DNA from 3 places in the Streptomyces sp. NPDC002896 genome. Region 3 is predicted to be linked to each of the others. Evidence: riboswitches for the same ligand, from Rfam matches in the RefSeq annotation. Region 3 holds a riboswitch; each other region holds the start of a gene.
What was found. A riboswitch is a leader RNA that binds a small molecule or an ion and turns the genes downstream of it on or off. The one in region 3 is predicted to bind cobalamin.
Positions count from the first base shown of each region.

Region 1: another riboswitch for cobalamin. It lies ahead of nicT (Nickel transporter NicT); the one in region 3 lies ahead of ABT009_RS19160 (ribonucleoside-diphosphate reductase subunit alpha).
Region 2: another riboswitch for cobalamin. It lies ahead of ABT009_RS23865 (SCO2321 family membrane protein); the one in region 3 lies ahead of ABT009_RS19160 (ribonucleoside-diphosphate reductase subunit alpha).

Region 1 covers NZ_JBEOVA010000017.1:86,042-91,281, forward strand. Annotated here, with positions in the region: gene ABT009_RS28755 (Sco1979 family transcriptional regulator) at 1-326, shown strand, start outside; gene ABT009_RS28760 (DUF397 domain-containing protein) at 323-574, shown strand; gene ABT009_RS28765 (PhzF family phenazine biosynthesis protein) at 854-1,774, shown strand; gene ABT009_RS28770 (NlpC/P60 family protein) at 1,799-2,242, opposite strand; gene ABT009_RS28775 (ArsR/SmtB family transcription factor) at 2,305-2,664, opposite strand; cobalamin riboswitch at 2,745-2,954, shown strand; gene nicT (Nickel transporter NicT) at 2,983-4,074, shown strand; gene ABT009_RS28785 (PepSY-associated TM helix domain-containing protein) at 4,161-5,240, opposite strand, start outside.
Region 2 covers NZ_JBEOVA010000012.1:110,554-115,793, reverse strand. Annotated here, with positions in the region: gene ABT009_RS23870 (Strvi_7410 family MBL fold metallo-hydrolase) at 57-1,094, shown strand; cobalamin riboswitch at 1,165-1,290, shown strand; gene ABT009_RS23865 (SCO2321 family membrane protein) at 1,420-2,664, shown strand; gene ABT009_RS23860 (SCO2322 family protein) at 2,661-3,341, shown strand; gene ABT009_RS23855 (energy-coupling factor transporter transmembrane component T) at 3,361-4,593, shown strand; gene ABT009_RS23850 (ABC transporter ATP-binding protein) at 4,590-5,240, shown strand, end outside.
Region 3 covers NZ_JBEOVA010000009.1:287,786-293,025, reverse strand. Annotated here, with positions in the region: gene ABT009_RS19185 (carbon starvation CstA family protein) at 1-1,014, shown strand, start outside; gene ABT009_RS19180 (YbdD/YjiX family protein) at 1,011-1,208, shown strand; gene ABT009_RS19175 (DUF3311 domain-containing protein) at 1,367-1,633, shown strand; gene mctP (monocarboxylate uptake permease MctP) at 1,630-3,258, shown strand; gene ABT009_RS19165 (GNAT family N-acetyltransferase) at 3,345-3,851, shown strand; cobalamin riboswitch at 3,951-4,073, shown strand; gene ABT009_RS19160 (ribonucleoside-diphosphate reductase subunit alpha) at 4,204-5,240, shown strand, end outside.

The DNA of each region.
Region 1 (5,240 bases), on a different contig from region 3:
TGCACCGGGCGGTGGGCGGGCCCGAGGTCATGCGGGACCAGATCGACCGGCTTCTGCAGGTCTCGGAGCTGGAGCACGTCAGCGTCGGCATCGTGCCGTTCTCCGCGGGCGCCCACGTCGGGGCGTGCGCGCCGTTCACGTGTTTCCGGTTCGAGGAGCCGGAGCTGCCCGACATCGTCTACAGCGAGATTCTCTCCGCCTCCATGTACCTGGACCAGCGCTCAGACGTCTCGGCCCATCTGGAGGCCCACGACCGGATGTCGCTGCTGACCTCGTCCGCGGACAGCAGGACGCTGCTGAACCGCATGCGCAAGGAGTATTCATGACCACCAGCGACAGCCGTGTCTACAACGGGATGCCCGCGTCGGACCTCGGTGAGCAGGGCTGGGAGTCTCCGTGGAGTGGTCCCAACGGGGGCCAGTGCGTGGAGACCAAACAGCTCGCCGACGGTCGCGTGGCTCTTCGGCAGTCGACCGATCCCACCGGGCCCGCCCTGATCTACACGGCGCAAGAGATCACGGCGTTCCTCAGCGGCGTCAAGAACGGTCTCGCCGACCACCTGATGTCGGACTGAAAGCGGCCAGGCGCGAGGCGGGGCCGACCGGCCGCGAACCGCCTGGCACAACCGAGCAATTGTGAACCCCAGCAATCGTGTTGCTGGGCCAGTGAACAGTCTTACGAGGAGATGTGACGTGCGGGAGACCTTGATCCCCACCGATCTGCAGAGCTATCGAGCGTACGTGGCTCATGTGTCGCGCTGTACGAAGTGCCTTCCGAAACGCTGCCCCGTCGGCGCGGCGCTCTGCCGGGACTATCTGACGGAGGTCAACAGGCCCACGTGCAACGGCCACCGATGAGGGGCCGCGAGCTGACCGTGGCGATCGTCCGCGCATGCCTGCGCGACGGCAGGGGCGGCAGCCCCACCGCGGTGATGGACGAAGCACCGTTGAGCGACGACGAACGCCGCCGCGTGCCGGTGCAGATGGGAACGTCGCACGCCGTCTTCGTCTCCGTGGATGACAGCCGACCCAGCGGTCCGTCGGTTTCCCTGCGCTTCTTCACTGCCGAGGGGGAGCTGCCCGCGTGCGGCCACGGGACGATCGCCGCTCTTGCGTTTCTCGCCGCTCGCGCCGGGGGCGAGGAGTACCGGGCCACCCTCCATGCATCGGGACGTGTCTTCGCCGGCTGGTCCGTGCGGGAGAAGACGTATGTCAGGGCCGCCTTCGAGCCCGGTCCCGTCGACCTGCGCGAGCCCACCGCGACTGAACGCGACCTCGTCCTGCCCGCGCTCGGCGTCGCCTCGGACCCGCCCGCTCCCGGAATCTGCGTCGCCGCGGTGGGGCGGTCGCGGTTGCTGGTCCCCGTTCCCACGCCTGCCGGTCTCGCCGCCCTCGTCCCGGACCTCGACCGGCTCCGTGCCGCCTGCGACCGCCTTGGGTTCCTGGGCTGCTACGTCTACTCCGTGCCGACGCGCACCGGCCGCGTCGCGGCTCGTATGTTCGCCCCGTCGATCGGCGTCCCGGAGGACATCGCCAACGCCAACAGCACCGCCTGTCTCGCGGCTCACCTGGCCGGCCAGGGCATCACCGACATCGCCGTCGACATGGGCGACTCCCTCGGCAGTCCTGCCACGATCACCGCCACCACACGGCACAGCCAGTCGGGGCCGCTGATCCACCTGGGCGGCATCGCGGAGGTCGCGCGCGTGGTCCACCTGGACGTCGGGCAGTTGATGCCGTCGGCGCCGGATCGCGGCCCGGTCAGTCCGATCTGAGGTTCTCCATCGTCGACGCGCCGCTCACATCCGGTTGCCGGGAGACACAGGCGACTGACGGGCGATCACGCGCTTGACGCCGATCAGGACCTGGTAGCGCTCTCGTGCGGCGAACTCGGGCGTTTCCCAGACCGACGGGCGTCCCACCTCTGCACATAGGTGCAGGACCTGTCCCTCGCCCGCCCAGACCCCGACATGCGCTCCGTAGGCATTGTCCGTGGCGTTGAACAGCAGCAGGTCCAGCGGCTGCGCCTCCGAGACGCGGATCGTGGCCTGCGTATCGCTCCACAGGTCGCTCGAGCGCAGATCCGGCGGAGCCAGGCCGAAGTGCCGGAGCACCTCGTAGGCGAACAGCTGGCAATTCGCGCCCGCCGCCAGGTCAGGCCGACGCGCCACGGCCGACGAGCCCGGAAAGCGGTGGCCCACGTAGGGAACACTCCAGAGCGAGGCCGGGAGTTGGTCGAGCACTGGCCCTCCAAGGAATTCGAGCACTGGACCTCAGACGGACCAGCACGGCAGGCACCGGCAGCTCAGTCGCCGTCGGTCATGCAGTGCTTCAGCAGGTCGGCGATGACCGGGTCGACCACTCGGTAGCGGACCACACGCCCCTCCTTCTCGCCCGCCACGATCCCGGCGGCGCGCAGGAGGCGCAGGGCCTGCGACACGGCGGGGTCGTTCATTCCGGTCGCGATCGCGAGGTCGGAGACGGCGAGCGGGCCCGTTTGGTGCAGGGCCAGCAGGAGAGCGAGGCGCCCGGGGTCGGCGAGCAGGGAGAAGCGCTCGGCCCAAGCGCGTACGCGTCCGGGCTCACCGATGGCGGCAATGGCGTCGCAGACCCGGTGGCCGTCGATGGTGCGGCGGTCGGCGCGCTCCGCGGGAACGAGATGCATAAGGCCATTGTTCCAGGAAGCCGAATGTGACCTTTCATACCTGCGTAGCTGTGCAGCTTTGCAGGAGCGGCTGTCCGCCTCTACGGTTGGGGGGCCGTGGTGTTCGGGAAGACCGGTGAAAGCCCTGTGGAGTTGACGGGGCTCAGGCCGGAGCGGCCCTCGCCACTGTGATCGGGGAGTTTCCGTCCCAGTTGAGCACGGTCACTGTTCGCCAAACCAGGCGGATGGGAAGGCCGGGACGGACACGACGACCCGTAAGCCAGGAGACCGGCCACGGCATCTCACGAAGTGATCCACGAGGTGCTGGAGCGTGACCGAATGACCCTGCCCATCGGGCCCACCGCTTTCCAATGGCGGCGCGAGGACACCGTCCGTACCGCCGGACTCCTGGCGGTGATCGCCGCCCTCCACGTCGTCGCATTCGGCGTGCTGTTCCTGCTCGTCGTGCCGGAGCGCTACGAGGTCGGCTCCAAAGTGTTCGGCATCGGGCTGGGGGTGACCGCGTACACGCTGGGCATGCGGCACGCCTTCGACGCCGATCACATCGCCGCGATCGACAACACCACCCGCAAGCTGATGGCCGACGGCAAACGGCCCGTGTCGGTGGGCTTCTGGTTCGCGCTCGGCCACTCGAGCGTGGTCGTCGTCATGGCCGCCCTCGTCGCCGGCGGCGCACAGCTCGCCGGCACCCTGATGAACGACGACTCCCGCACCCACCAGGCCCTCGGCATCCTCGGCACGACCGTCTCCGGGACCTTCCTCTACCTCATCGCCGCGCTCAACCTCGTGGCACTCCTCGGCATCCTGCGGGTCTTCCGGGCGATGCGCTCCGGTGCCTACGACGAGGCCGAGCTCGAACAGCACCTGGACTCACGGGGATTCATGAACCGGATCCTGGGCCGCTTCACCAAGTCCATCACGCGGCCCGGGCAGATGTTCCCGCTGGGCTTCCTCTTCGGCCTGGGCTTCGACACCGCCACCGAGGTCACCCTGATGGTGATGGCGGGCAGCGGCGCCGCGGCTGGACTGCCCTGGTACGCGATCCTCTGCCTGCCGCTGCTGTTCGCCGCCGGAATGAGCCTGTTTGACACCCTCGACGGTACCTTCATGAACTTCGCCTACCAGTGGGCCTTCTCCCACCCCGTACGCAAGGTGTTCTACAACCTCACCATCACCGGCCTGTCCATCGCCGTCGCGTTCTTCATCGGCACGATCGAACTGGTCGGCGTGCTGCACGAGAAGCTCGACCTGAGCGACGCCGTGACCGGCTGGATCGCCGGACTCGACCTGGACAACGTCGGGTTCATCATCGTCGGACTGTTCGTCGTCGTGTGGGCCGCTGCGCTCGCGTACTGGCGGCTGGCCAAGGTGGAGCAGAGGTGGGCGATCGGCTCTGCCGAGAGCAGCTGACCTCGACGCGGCGAACCGCTCACCCGCTGAAACCATGAGTTCCCGGTAGGGCGGCGCACCGGACGCGTGCGCCGCCCTGTCAGCCGTCAGGCGGCCGTTGTGTACGTGCGCTTCCCGCGCCGGTACGCGATCTCACCGAGCACGATGTCCACGGCGAGGAAAACGGCCAGCGGGATGCCGAGCAGTGGAACGAAGTAGCCCAGCGTCGCGATCGCCGCAATGAGCGGGACGAGTACATACGGCGGAACGTCCTGCCAGGCGCCGCGCGGCAGCGGACGGCCGAAGGCGGAGCCGCGGCCGCGCTGCCACCACATCCGGTACCCGTACACGATCAGCAGGATCAGGCAGCAGGCGAGGGCGGCCAGCGCAAGCTGGTTGACGATGCCGAACAGCACGCCCGTGTGGGCGTCGATGCCCCATCGGGTCAACTTGGCGAGCAGCGGGTAGTCGTCGAACCGCAGCACGTCGGTGACCTTGCCGGTCGCCGGATCGACCGCGACCGAGTCCTGCTTCTCGGGCCAGCTGCGCTGGATCTGCTTCACGACGTACGCGGTCGAGGCGTCGGCGGGCGGAATGATCTCCACCGGATTCGACAAGCCCTCGGCGCGGGCGGCTTTGAGGACGGCGTCGAGGCCGACGTCCGTGCCGGTCGCGCCCTGGGTGCCGTCCACCGTTCCGCCCGCCGTTCCGCCGCCGTGCTCGGCGTGCTCGCCCCCGGCAGCGACGCCCGCGCTCACCGTGGGCGTCGTGTGACCGAGCGAGGTCCGCAGGTCGTCGATGTTCGCTCCGGCGTAGGTCGACCAGGTCAGTCCCGTGGCCGACAGGAAGAACAGCCCCGCCGCGACCCACACGCCCACCGAGCCGTGAACGGAGAGCGTGCGCCGGCGGCCCGTCGTACCGCGCACCTTGCGCTGGGCCCGGCGCCGTCCGAACCACAGCACCAGGCCGCCGCCCGCGATCACCCACAGCCAGCTGGCGGCGAACTCGCTGTAGAGGCGGCCAGGCTCGCCCAGGTGCAAATCGCGGTGAAGGTCATCGATCCACGTGCGCAGCGGCAGCGCACCGGTTGACCCGTACTGCTCCAGCGCGCCGCGGACCTCGCCCGTGTACGGGTTCACGAAGACGGCGAGCGTGTGGTCGGCTTCGATGCCCTTCACACCGGAGAG
Region 2 (5,240 bases), on a different contig from region 3:
GGTCCATGGCAACGCAGCCCGGCCGACGAGGAATTGACGATGCGTAAGGGGATCCGATGACAAGGGTGACCGACCACGGCGCCGGCGTGCAGTCCATCCAGGTCCCCATTCCGGACAACCCTCTCGGCCACACCCTGGTGTACCTCATCGACACCGACCGGGGACCGGTGCTGATCGACACCGGCTGGGACGACCCGGCCTCCTGGGACACCCTCGCGGGCGGCCTGACGGCATGCGGCACCTCGGCCGCGGAGATCCACGGGGTCGTCATCACCCACCACCACCCCGACCACCACGGCCTGTCCGCCAGGGTCCGCGAGGCCTCCGGCGCCTGGATCGCCATGCACGCGGCGGACGCCTCCGTCGTACGCCGCACCCGCGAGAACCCCGCCGACCGCTGGTATGCCTACATGACCGGCAAACTCATCGCCGCCGGCGCCCCCGAGGAGCATGTGGCACCGCTGCTCGCCGTCCGCGCCTCCGGCCGGATGCCCGCCCTGCCGGGCTTCGACGCGGCCGTCCCCGACCGCGACATCACCCCCGGCGAGCTCCTCGACCTGCCCGGCCGCCGCCTCCGCGCGATCTGGACCCCGGGCCACACCCCCGGCCACGTCTGCCTGCACCTGGAGGAGAACCACCCGGCGGGCCTCCCCGGCCGCGGCCGCCTCTTCTCCGGCGACCACCTGCTCCCCGAGATCACCCCGCACATCGGCCTGTACGAGGACCCGGACGACGCCACAGTCACCGACCCCCTGGGCGATTACCTGGACTCCCTGGAACGGATCGGTCGCCTGGGTGCGGCAGAGATCCTCCCCGCCCACCAGCACGCCTTCACGGGAGCCGCATCCCGCGTACGCGAGCTGCTGGCCCACCACGAGGCCCGCCTCACCGACCTCCTGACCCACCTCACCCAGCCCCTCACGCCCTGGCAGCTGGCCGAGCGCATGGAGTGGAACCGCCCCTGGGACCAGATCCCCCACGGCTCCCGGAACATCGCGGTCTCGGAGGCGGAGGCCCATCTGCGCCGCCTGGTGAAGCTGGGGCGGGCGGAGGCTGTGGCGGGGAGTGATCCGGTGGCTTATGTGGCGGTGTGAGCGGCACTGCCCGCCTTCGGTGGGCAGGGTCCAGATTCCTACCAGCCGGTAAGCGGGGCTGAGCGGGCCGGTAAAGTAGCCCGTCGTCATCATGCTCGTACAGGGGGAAGCCGGTGGGAATCCGGCGCTGACCCGCAGCCGTAAGCCTCCCCTTCGGGGTGGCGAGCCGGAATGCCCTGTGCGACGTGCATGGCTCCTGTCGCCGGCGCAGCCGGTGACCGGCACCGTCGAGGCATACGGAGCCGGAGCCGCCGGTGCCCGCGTGTGCCGTGCTGCCCGGCTCCCCGCAGGGAACCGAGAATCAGCAGAGAGGCACCCGCCGATCATGAACGTTCGCCGCAGCGCCGCGGTACTGGCAGCCGTCGCCGTGATCAGCACGGCAGCGGCTCCGGCCGCCCTCGCGGACGAGGCGTCCCCGTCGCCGTCCGTCGCGCTCCCCTCCGGGCTCTACGGCACGTCCGACCCGACGTACGACGGCGTGTGGCGGCAGTCGCTCGCGCTGCTCGCGCAGGACACCGTGGGCGTGAAGCCCGCCACGAAAACCGTCGACTGGCTTGTGGGGCAGCAGTGCACGGAGGGCGGCTTCGCTGCGTACCGGGCCGACGCCGACAAGGCCTGCGACGCCAAGACGATGCTCGACAGCAACTCCACCGCGGCCGCCGTCCAGGCGCTCGTCGCGCTCGGTGGGCACGATGGGCAGGTCGGCAAGGCCGTGACGTGGCTGAAGTCCGTGCAGAACGAGGACGGCGGCTGGGGCTACGCGGCCGGCGGCGCGAGCGACACCAACTCCACGGGCATCGTCGTCGGCGCGCTGGCCGCCGCGGGTGAGAAGCCGGCGGAGGTCACGTCGTCGAAGGGCGGCAAGTCCCCGTACGACGCGCTCGTGAAGCTGGCCGTCCCGTGCGACGACAAGGGCGGCGGCGCCTTCGCGTACCAGCCCGACAAGAAGGGCAAGCTGGCGGCCAATGCGGACGCCACGGCCGCGGGTGTGCTGGGCGGGCTCGGCAAGGGGCTCGTAACGACGGCCGGAAAGACGCAGGACGGCGACGACTGCAGCGACAGCGGCACCCTCACGGCCGGGCAGGCCGCCGGCAACGGCGCCGCGTACCTCGTCGGCGCCCTCACCGACGGCAGCTACCTGAAGTCGTCCCTCGCCGGCGCCGAGGACCAGCCCGACTACTCCAACACCGCCGACGCGGTCGTCGCGCTCGCCGCCGCGGGCCGCACCGCCGACACCAGGAAGCCGCTCGCCTGGCTGGAGAAGAACTCCGCCGACTGGGCCGCGCAGAGCGGGCCGGCGGCGTACGCCCAGCTGATCTTCGCGGCCCACGCGGCCGGCGCGGACCCGAGCGAGTTCGGCGGGCAGGACCTGGTGCGGCAGCTGAACGCCACAGGACCCGCCCCGCAGGCGACTGACAGCAGCGGCAAGGCGGACAAGGCCACCGAGGGCGAGAAGAAGGACGACGGCGACAGCGGTCTCGGTGTCTGGTGGATCATCGGCGTCGGGCTCGTCGCCGGTATCGGCATCGGCTTCCTGCTCAGCGGCCGTAACAAGAAGCAGCAGCTGTGACACGGCGCCGGCTCGCCGCCCCGGCTCTCGGCCTGCTTACCGTGCTGAGCGTCCTGCTCGGTGCGGGGCAGGCGCAGGCCGTCGGTTACCGCTACTGGTCGTTCTGGGAGCGGGACGGCGGCGCATGGGCGTACGCCACGCAGGGGCCGTCGTTCGTGCGGCCTGAGGACGGGGCCGTGCAGGGCTTCCGGTTCGCGGTGAGCGAGGACTCGCAGGACTCCTCGAAGCCGCGCGTGGACGCCGGGTTCGCCGCGATCTGCGCGGACACCCCGGCGAAGGACGGCACCAAGCGGGTCGCGCTCGTCCTCGACTTCGGCACGGCCGAGGACGCGCCCGACGGCGAGACGCCGCCGAAGCCGCGTACCGCCTGTGCGCGGGTCGCCGAGGACGCGACCACCGCCGACGCGCTCGCCGCCGTCGCTCGGCCACTGCGGTACGACAGCAACGCGCTGATGTGCGCCATCGCGGGCTACCCGGAGACGGGGTGCGGCGAGCAGGTGTCGTCCGGTTCCGGCGAGCGTCCCGCCTCCTCTCCGGCAGCGGATTCCACGTCCACGTCCGCTTCGGACGGTGGGGAGGGTGACGGCGGTCCCTCGGTGGGCCTTGTCGGCGGCCTCGCCGCCGTCGTCCTGCTCGGCGCCGCCGCCGTCTGGCAGGCGCGCCGTCGCCGCGGCTGAAACCGGGGCGGCCACGACGATGACCACCGGCGAGCGCACGCCACGCGGCGGCGGAGCACCCGACCCGCGGCGGCCGACGGCACAGCAGGCGGCCGCGCCCCGCCGCGGGCTCGCCCCTCAGGCGAACCGCGGCAACGCCCTGCATCCCGGCGCCTGGTGGATCTGGGCGCTCGGGCTCGGCACCGCGGCGTCGCGCACCACGAACCCGTTGCTGCTCGCACTCCTCATCGGAGTTGCGGGGTACGTCGTCGCGGCGCGGCGGACGGAGGCGCCCTGGGCGCGCTCCTACGGGGCGTTCGTCAGGCTCGGGCTGGTGGTGGTCGGGATCCGGCTGGTGTTCGCCGTGTTCCTCGGATCGCCGATTCCCGGCACGCACACCGTCGTCAGCCTGCCCGAAATCCCGCTTCCCGACTGGGCGCAGGGCATACGCATCGGCGGCCGAGTGACCGCCGAGTCCCTGGTCTTCGCGCTGTACGACGGATTGAAGCTCGCCACGCTGCTGATCTGCGTGGGCGCCGCCAACGCTCTCGCCAATCCGGCGCGGCTGCTCAAGTCGCTGCCCGGTGCCCTGTACGAGGCGGGCGTCGCCGTCGTCGTCGCGCTCACCTTCGCGCCGCATCTCATCGCGGATGTGCAGCGGTTGCGGGCCGCGCGGCGGCTGCGCGGGCGGCCGGACCGCGGCCTGCGGGGCCTGTTGCAGGTCGGACTGCCGGTTCTGGAGGGCGCGTTGGAGCGCTCGGTGGCGCTGGCGGCCGCGATGGACGCGCGCGGGTACGGGCGGACCGCCCAGGTACCGGACGCCGTCCGGCGCACCACCGCCGTGCTCACCCTGGGCGGACTCATCGGGGTGTGCGCCGGAACGTACGGACTGCTCACCGCGGAGGGCACGTCCTACGGCCTGCCCGTGCTGTTCGCCGGGCTCGTGGCCGCGCTGGCCGGACTGTGGCTGGGCGGCCGGCGGTCCGTGCGCACCCGGTACCGGCCGGACGCCTGGGGTGTCAGGGCCTGGCTGGTCGCCGCTTCGGGGATGGCGGTCGCGGCGGTGCTGATCGTCTCCGCCTCGTACGACCCCGCGGCCCTCCGTCCCGGCGTCGTACCGCTGTCCGCGCCCACGCTGCCGCTGCTGCCCGCGGCGGCGGTGCTGCTGGGGCTGCTTCCGGCGCTCGTGGCACCCGCGCCCGCGCCGCGCGCCTCGGCCCTTTCGGAAGCCTCCCCCGCACCCCGGCCAGCCCTCTCCAAGGAACCCTCATGATCCGTTTCGAGGATGTCTCCGTGACGTACGAAGGCGCCTCCGCGCCCACCGTACGCGGGGTCGAACTCACCGTTCCCGAGGGCGAGTTGGTGCTGGTCGTCGGGCCGTCCGGGGTCGGGAAGTCGACGTTGCTCGGGACCGTCAGCGGGCTGGTGCCGCACTTCACGGGCGGCACGCTGCGCGGCCGCGTCACCGTGGCCGGCCGGGACACCCGTACCCACAAGCCCCGTGAACTCGCCGACGTCGTCGGGACCGTGGGCCAGGACCCGCTCTCCCACTTCGTGACGGACACGGTCGAGGACGAACTCGCGTACGGCATGGAGTCGCTGGGCCTGTCGCCGGACGTGATGCGCCGGCGCGTCGAGGAGACGCTCGATCTGCTCGGCCTCGCCGATCTGCGCGACCGGCCCATCGCCACGCTGTCCGGCGGGCAGCAGCAGCGCGTGGCCATCGGCTCCGTCCTCACCCCGCATCCGCGGGTGCTGGTCCTCGACGAGCCGACGTCCGCCCTCGACCCCGCGGCGGCGGAGGAGGTCCTCTCCGTGCTGCAACGGCTCGTCCACGACCTCGGTACGACCGTGCTCATGGCCGAGCACCGGCTGGAACGGGTCGTGCAGTACGCGGACCAGGTCCTGCTGCTCGCCGAA
Region 3 (5,240 bases):
ATGGCGCTGATCGCGGCCTGCATCATCGACCCCGGTCTGTACTTCGCGATGAACGCGCCGGCGGGCGTCATCGGGGACAGCGTGCAGTCCGCGTCGCAGGCGGTCGCGAACTTCGGCTACTCGATCTCCCCGCAGGAACTGGCGGCGGCCGCGAAGAACGTAGGGGAGGCGACACTGCTGTCGCGGACCGGTGGCGCGCCCACTCTCGCCGTCGGCGTCTCCGAGATCTTCTCGCAGGTCACCGGGGGCGGCCTGCGGGCGTTCTGGTATCACTTCGCGATCATGTTCGAGGCGCTGTTCATCCTGACCGCGCTGGACGCGGGCACGCGCGTGGGCCGCTTCATGCTCCAGGACATGCTGGGCAACGTCTACAAGCCGTTCCGGGACGTCAGCTGGAAGCCCGGACTCGTCCTGACGAGTGCCGCCGTGGTGGGGCTGTGGGGCTACTTCCTCTGGATCGGCGTGCACGAGCCGCTCGGCGGGATCAACCAGCTGTTCCCGATCTTCGGCATCGCCAACCAGCTGCTCGCGGCCGTGGCGCTCGCCGTCTGCACGACCCTGCTGGTCAAGTCCGGGCGCCTCAAGTGGGCCTGGATCACCGCGGTTCCGCTGGCCTGGGACGCGACGGTCACGCTGACCGCCAGCTGGCAGAAGGTGTTCTCCAGCGACCCGCGCGTGGGCTTCTTCCAGCAGCGGGCGAACTACCAGGACGGCATCGACGCGGGCAAGGTCCTGCCGCCCGCCAAGAACATGGACGACATGCACACCATCGTCACCAACTCCACGGTGGACGGCGTCCTGTCGGCGGTCCTCGCCCTTCTCATCGTGGTCGTGATCGTGGACGCGGCCCGGATCTGCGTCAGGCACCTGCGCAATCCGGAGGCGAGCCGGCTGAGCGAGACGCCGTACGTCGAGTCGAAGCTGGTCGCTCCGGCCGGGCTGATCCCGACGCAGGAGGAGAAGGCCGAACTGGCCACCGCGAGCCGCGACCGGGAGGTGACACAGGCATCGTGACCGTGCTGCTGAGAGGGCTGCGCTGGGTGCGGTGGTACGTCCGCGAGCTGACCGGTGAGTCCGCGTACGAGCGGTATGTCGCCCACGTCAGAAGGGATCATCCCACCGCATCCGTGCCGCCCCGGCGCGATTTCGAGCGGATGCTGACGGACCGGCAGGAGTCGGACCCACGCCAGGGCTTCCGCTGCTGCTGACCTGATCAGGAGCCGGATCCCGCTCCGGTGAGCACCTCCGAACACTGACGTCCGCTATCCGGACAGGGGTTCCATAAAGCGGAACCGTCCCCTAGATTGCCCCCGCATTGCCAAGTGATCAGTGATCAATGGGGTCAGCGAGGGGACGGAGCCGCCGTATGCCACAAGAACCTGAAGCGAGAGGACCGGTCGTCACACCGGTGAGGGTGGTGATAGCCGTGTGCCTGTTCGCGCCGTTCGTCGCGATGCTCTGGGTGGGCTCCTACGCGAAGACCGACCCGGCCCTCATCGGCATCCCGTTCTTCTACTGGTACCAGATGGCGTGGGTGGTCATATCGTCCGTGCTGACGGTGACGGCCTACAAGCTGTGGCAGCGGGACCAGGCCGCTCGCCGCGCCTCCCGTGAGGGGGGTGCGTCCCAGTGAAGGACGGCGTGAACGGCGTGGCACTCGCCGTCTTCATCCTCTTCTTCGTGGCCGTCACGGTCATGGGCTTCCTGGCCTCGCGCTGGCGCAGGGCCGAGAACGAGAACAGCCTCGACGAATGGGGCCTGGGCGGCCGGTCGTTCGGCACCTGGATCACCTGGTTCCTGCTCGGCGGCGACCTCTACACGGCTTACACCTTCGTGGCCGTACCGGCGGCGATCTACGCGGCGGGCGCGGCCGGCTTCTTCGCGGTGCCGTACACGATCCTCATCTACCCGCTGATGTTCGTGTTCCTGCCGCGTCTGTGGTCGGTGTCGCACAAGCACGGGTACGTCACCACCTCGGACTTCGTCCGCGGACGCTTCGGCTCCAAGGGCCTGTCGCTGGCCGTCGCGGTCACCGGCATCCTCGCCACGATGCCGTACATCGCGCTCCAGCTCGTCGGCATCCAGGCGGTGCTCGACGTGATGGGCGTGGGCGGCGGCGAGAACACGCACTGGTTCATCAAGGACCTGCCACTGCTGATCGCCTTCGGTGTGCTCGCCGCGTACACCTACTCGTCCGGTCTGCGGGCCCCGGCGCTGATCGCCTTCGTCAAGGACGCGCTGATCTACATCGTCATCGCGGTCGCGATCATCTACATCCCCATCAAGCTGGGTGGATTCGACGACATCTTCGCCAAGGCGGGCGACGCCTTCGCGCAGATCAACCCGGCGACCGGGAAGCCGCGCGGCGCGGTGGCCCCGGCCGATCCCTCGCAGTGGACGTACGCCACGCTGGCGCTGGGCTCGGCGCTCGCCCTGTTCATGTACCCGCACTCGGTGACGGCCGTGCTGTCCAGCCGCAGCCGTGACGTCATCCGCCGCAACTCCACCATCCTGCCGCTGTACTCGCTGATGCTGGGCTTCCTCGGTCTGCTCGGCTTCATGGCGATCGCGGCCGGCATCAAGGTGCAGAACGGGCAGCTGGCGATCCCGCAGCTCTTCGAGGACATGTTCCCCGACTGGTTCGCGGGTGTCGCCTTCGCCGCCATCGGCATCGGCGCGCTCGTCCCGGCCGCGATCATGTCCATCGCCGCGGCCAACCTCTTCACGCGGAACATCTACAAGGACTTCCTGAAGCCCGACGCGACGCCCGAACAGGAGACCAAGGTCTCCAAGCTGGTGTCGCTGCTGGTGAAGGTCGGCGCGCTGGCCTTCGTCCTGACCATGGACAAGACCGTCGCGATCAACTTCCAGCTCCTTGGCGGCATCTGGATCCTGCAGACCTTCCCGGCGCTGGTGGGCGGCCTGTTCACGCGCTGGTTCCACCGCTGGGCGCTGCTCGCGGGCTGGGCGGTCGGCATGGTCTACGGCACGCTCGCGGCGTACGGCGTGGCCAGCCCCACCCAGAAGCACTTCGGCGGCTCCTCGGCGGAGATCCCCGGCATCGGCGAGATCGGCTACATCGGCCTCACGGCCTTCGTGCTGAACCTGGTGGTGACCGTGGTCCTCACCTTCGTGCTGCGCGCCGTGAAGGCGCCGGACGGCGTCGACGAGACGTCGCCGGAGGACTACACGGGCGAGGCAGGCGACCCGGGCGTCAAGACGGAGCTGCCGCCGGCTACGGCGGGGGCCTCGCACTGAGTCCTTTGCGCAGGTGACAGCAGGTGACACGGGCCGCCGGGAAATCCGGCGGCCCGTTGTCGTACCCGTGGGGCACACTGCACCGCATGGACATCGTGATCAGGCGGGCGGAGCCCGGGGAGTACGCGGAGCTGGGCGAGATCACCGCGCGGGCGTATCTCGGGGACGGGCTGCTCGACTTCGGCGAGAGCGACGATTACCTCGGCGAACTGCGGGACGTTGCGAAGCGGGCAGCTGCCGCTGAGGTGCTGGTCGCCGTGGCGAACGACCGGGTGATCGGGGGCGTGACGTTCGTGCCGGCCGGCGGCCCGATGGCGGACATCGCGCGCGAGGGCGAGGCTGAGATCCGGATGCTCGCAGTCTCCCCGGAAGCGCGCGGCAGAGGTGCCGGAGAGGCGCTCGTCCGCGCCTGCATCGATCGCGCACGGGCGGTCGACGGCTGCGTACGCGTCGTCCTGTCCACGCAGCGCACCATGCACACCGCCCACCGGATATACGAGCGCCTCGGCTTCACCCGCACCCCCGAGCGCGACTGGAACCCGATCCCGCATCTCGACGACATCATGCTGCTCACCTACGCGCTGGAGCTCTAGGCAGCGAAGGACACCGCGAGGGGCATGGCGATTCCAGCCCCGCACAACTCACAACCCGACACAACATGTAGGGGCGCCGCGACGACTCGGCACAAGATGTATGCTCATCTCGCTGTCGCCGCAGGGGAATCCGGTGCAAGTCCGGAACTGTCCCGCAACGGTGTACTGGTGCGCGTTCGTGTACCCGTAAGTCCGAGGACCTGCCGACGGTGCACCCGGTCCGTCCGTTCCGGGTGCCGACGACGTCCGGGCCTCGCGGAGTGGGCTGGTGGACGCGGCCCGCGCTGCCCTGCGTGTGCCCGTGCGCCCGCTTCCCTCCCAGAGGCCCCGAGCCAGCGAGGGAGAGCTCCACGTGACCATCGCGCCAGCCGATCCGGCTTCAGCGTCCCGGACAGAGGCCGAGCCCGAGTCGGGCGGTCCCGGTGCCGCACTGCTGCGCACCCTGACCGACCTCACCGCCGACCTCCCCCACGCCGACCCCGGCCGGGTCGCCGCCGCAGCGCTGCGCGGCCGGTCCGCCGCCGCTGACGAGGCCGAGCTGCGCGAGCTTGCCACCGAGGCCGCCGCGGGCCTGATCTCGGAAGACCCGGCGTACTCGAAGCTGGCGGCGCGGCTGCTGACGATCAGCATCGCCGAGGAGGCCGCGTCCCAGGGGGTCCGGTCCTTCTCCGAGTCGGTCGCGGTCGGGCACCGCGAGGGCCTGATCGCCGACCGTACCCAGGAGTTCGTACGGCTGCACGCGGCGCGGCTGGACGCGCTGGTGGACGCCTCGATCGCAGAAGGCAACGACGATCGGTTCGGCTACTTCGGGCTGCGCACGCTGCACAGCCGCTATCTGCTGCGGCACCCGATCACCCGGCACGTCATCGAGACCCCGCAGCACTTCATGCTGCGGGTCGCCGCCGGTCTCGCGGAGGACGACACTCCCCGGTCGGTGGACGAAGTGGCGGCCCTGTACGGCCTGATGAGCCGCCTCGACTACCTGCCCTCATCGCCCACGCTCTTCAACTCCGGTACGCGGCACCCGCAGATGTCCTCCTGCTATCTGCTGGACTCGCCGCTGGACGAGCTCGACTCGATCTACGAGCGGTACCACCAGGTGGCCCGCCTCTCGAAGCACGCGGGCGGCATCGGCCTGTCGTACTCCCGTATCCGCTCCCGAGGTTCGCTGATCCGCGGTACGAACGGGCACTCCAACGGCATCGTGCCGTTCCTGAAGACCCTCGACGCCTCGGTCGCCGCGGTGAACCAGGGCGGCCGGCGCAAGGGCGCGGCCGCGGTCTACCTGGAAACCTGGCACTCCGACATCGAGGAGTTCCTGGAGCTGCGCGACAACACCGGTGAGGACGCACGGCGCACGCACAACCTCAACCTCGCGCACTGGATCCC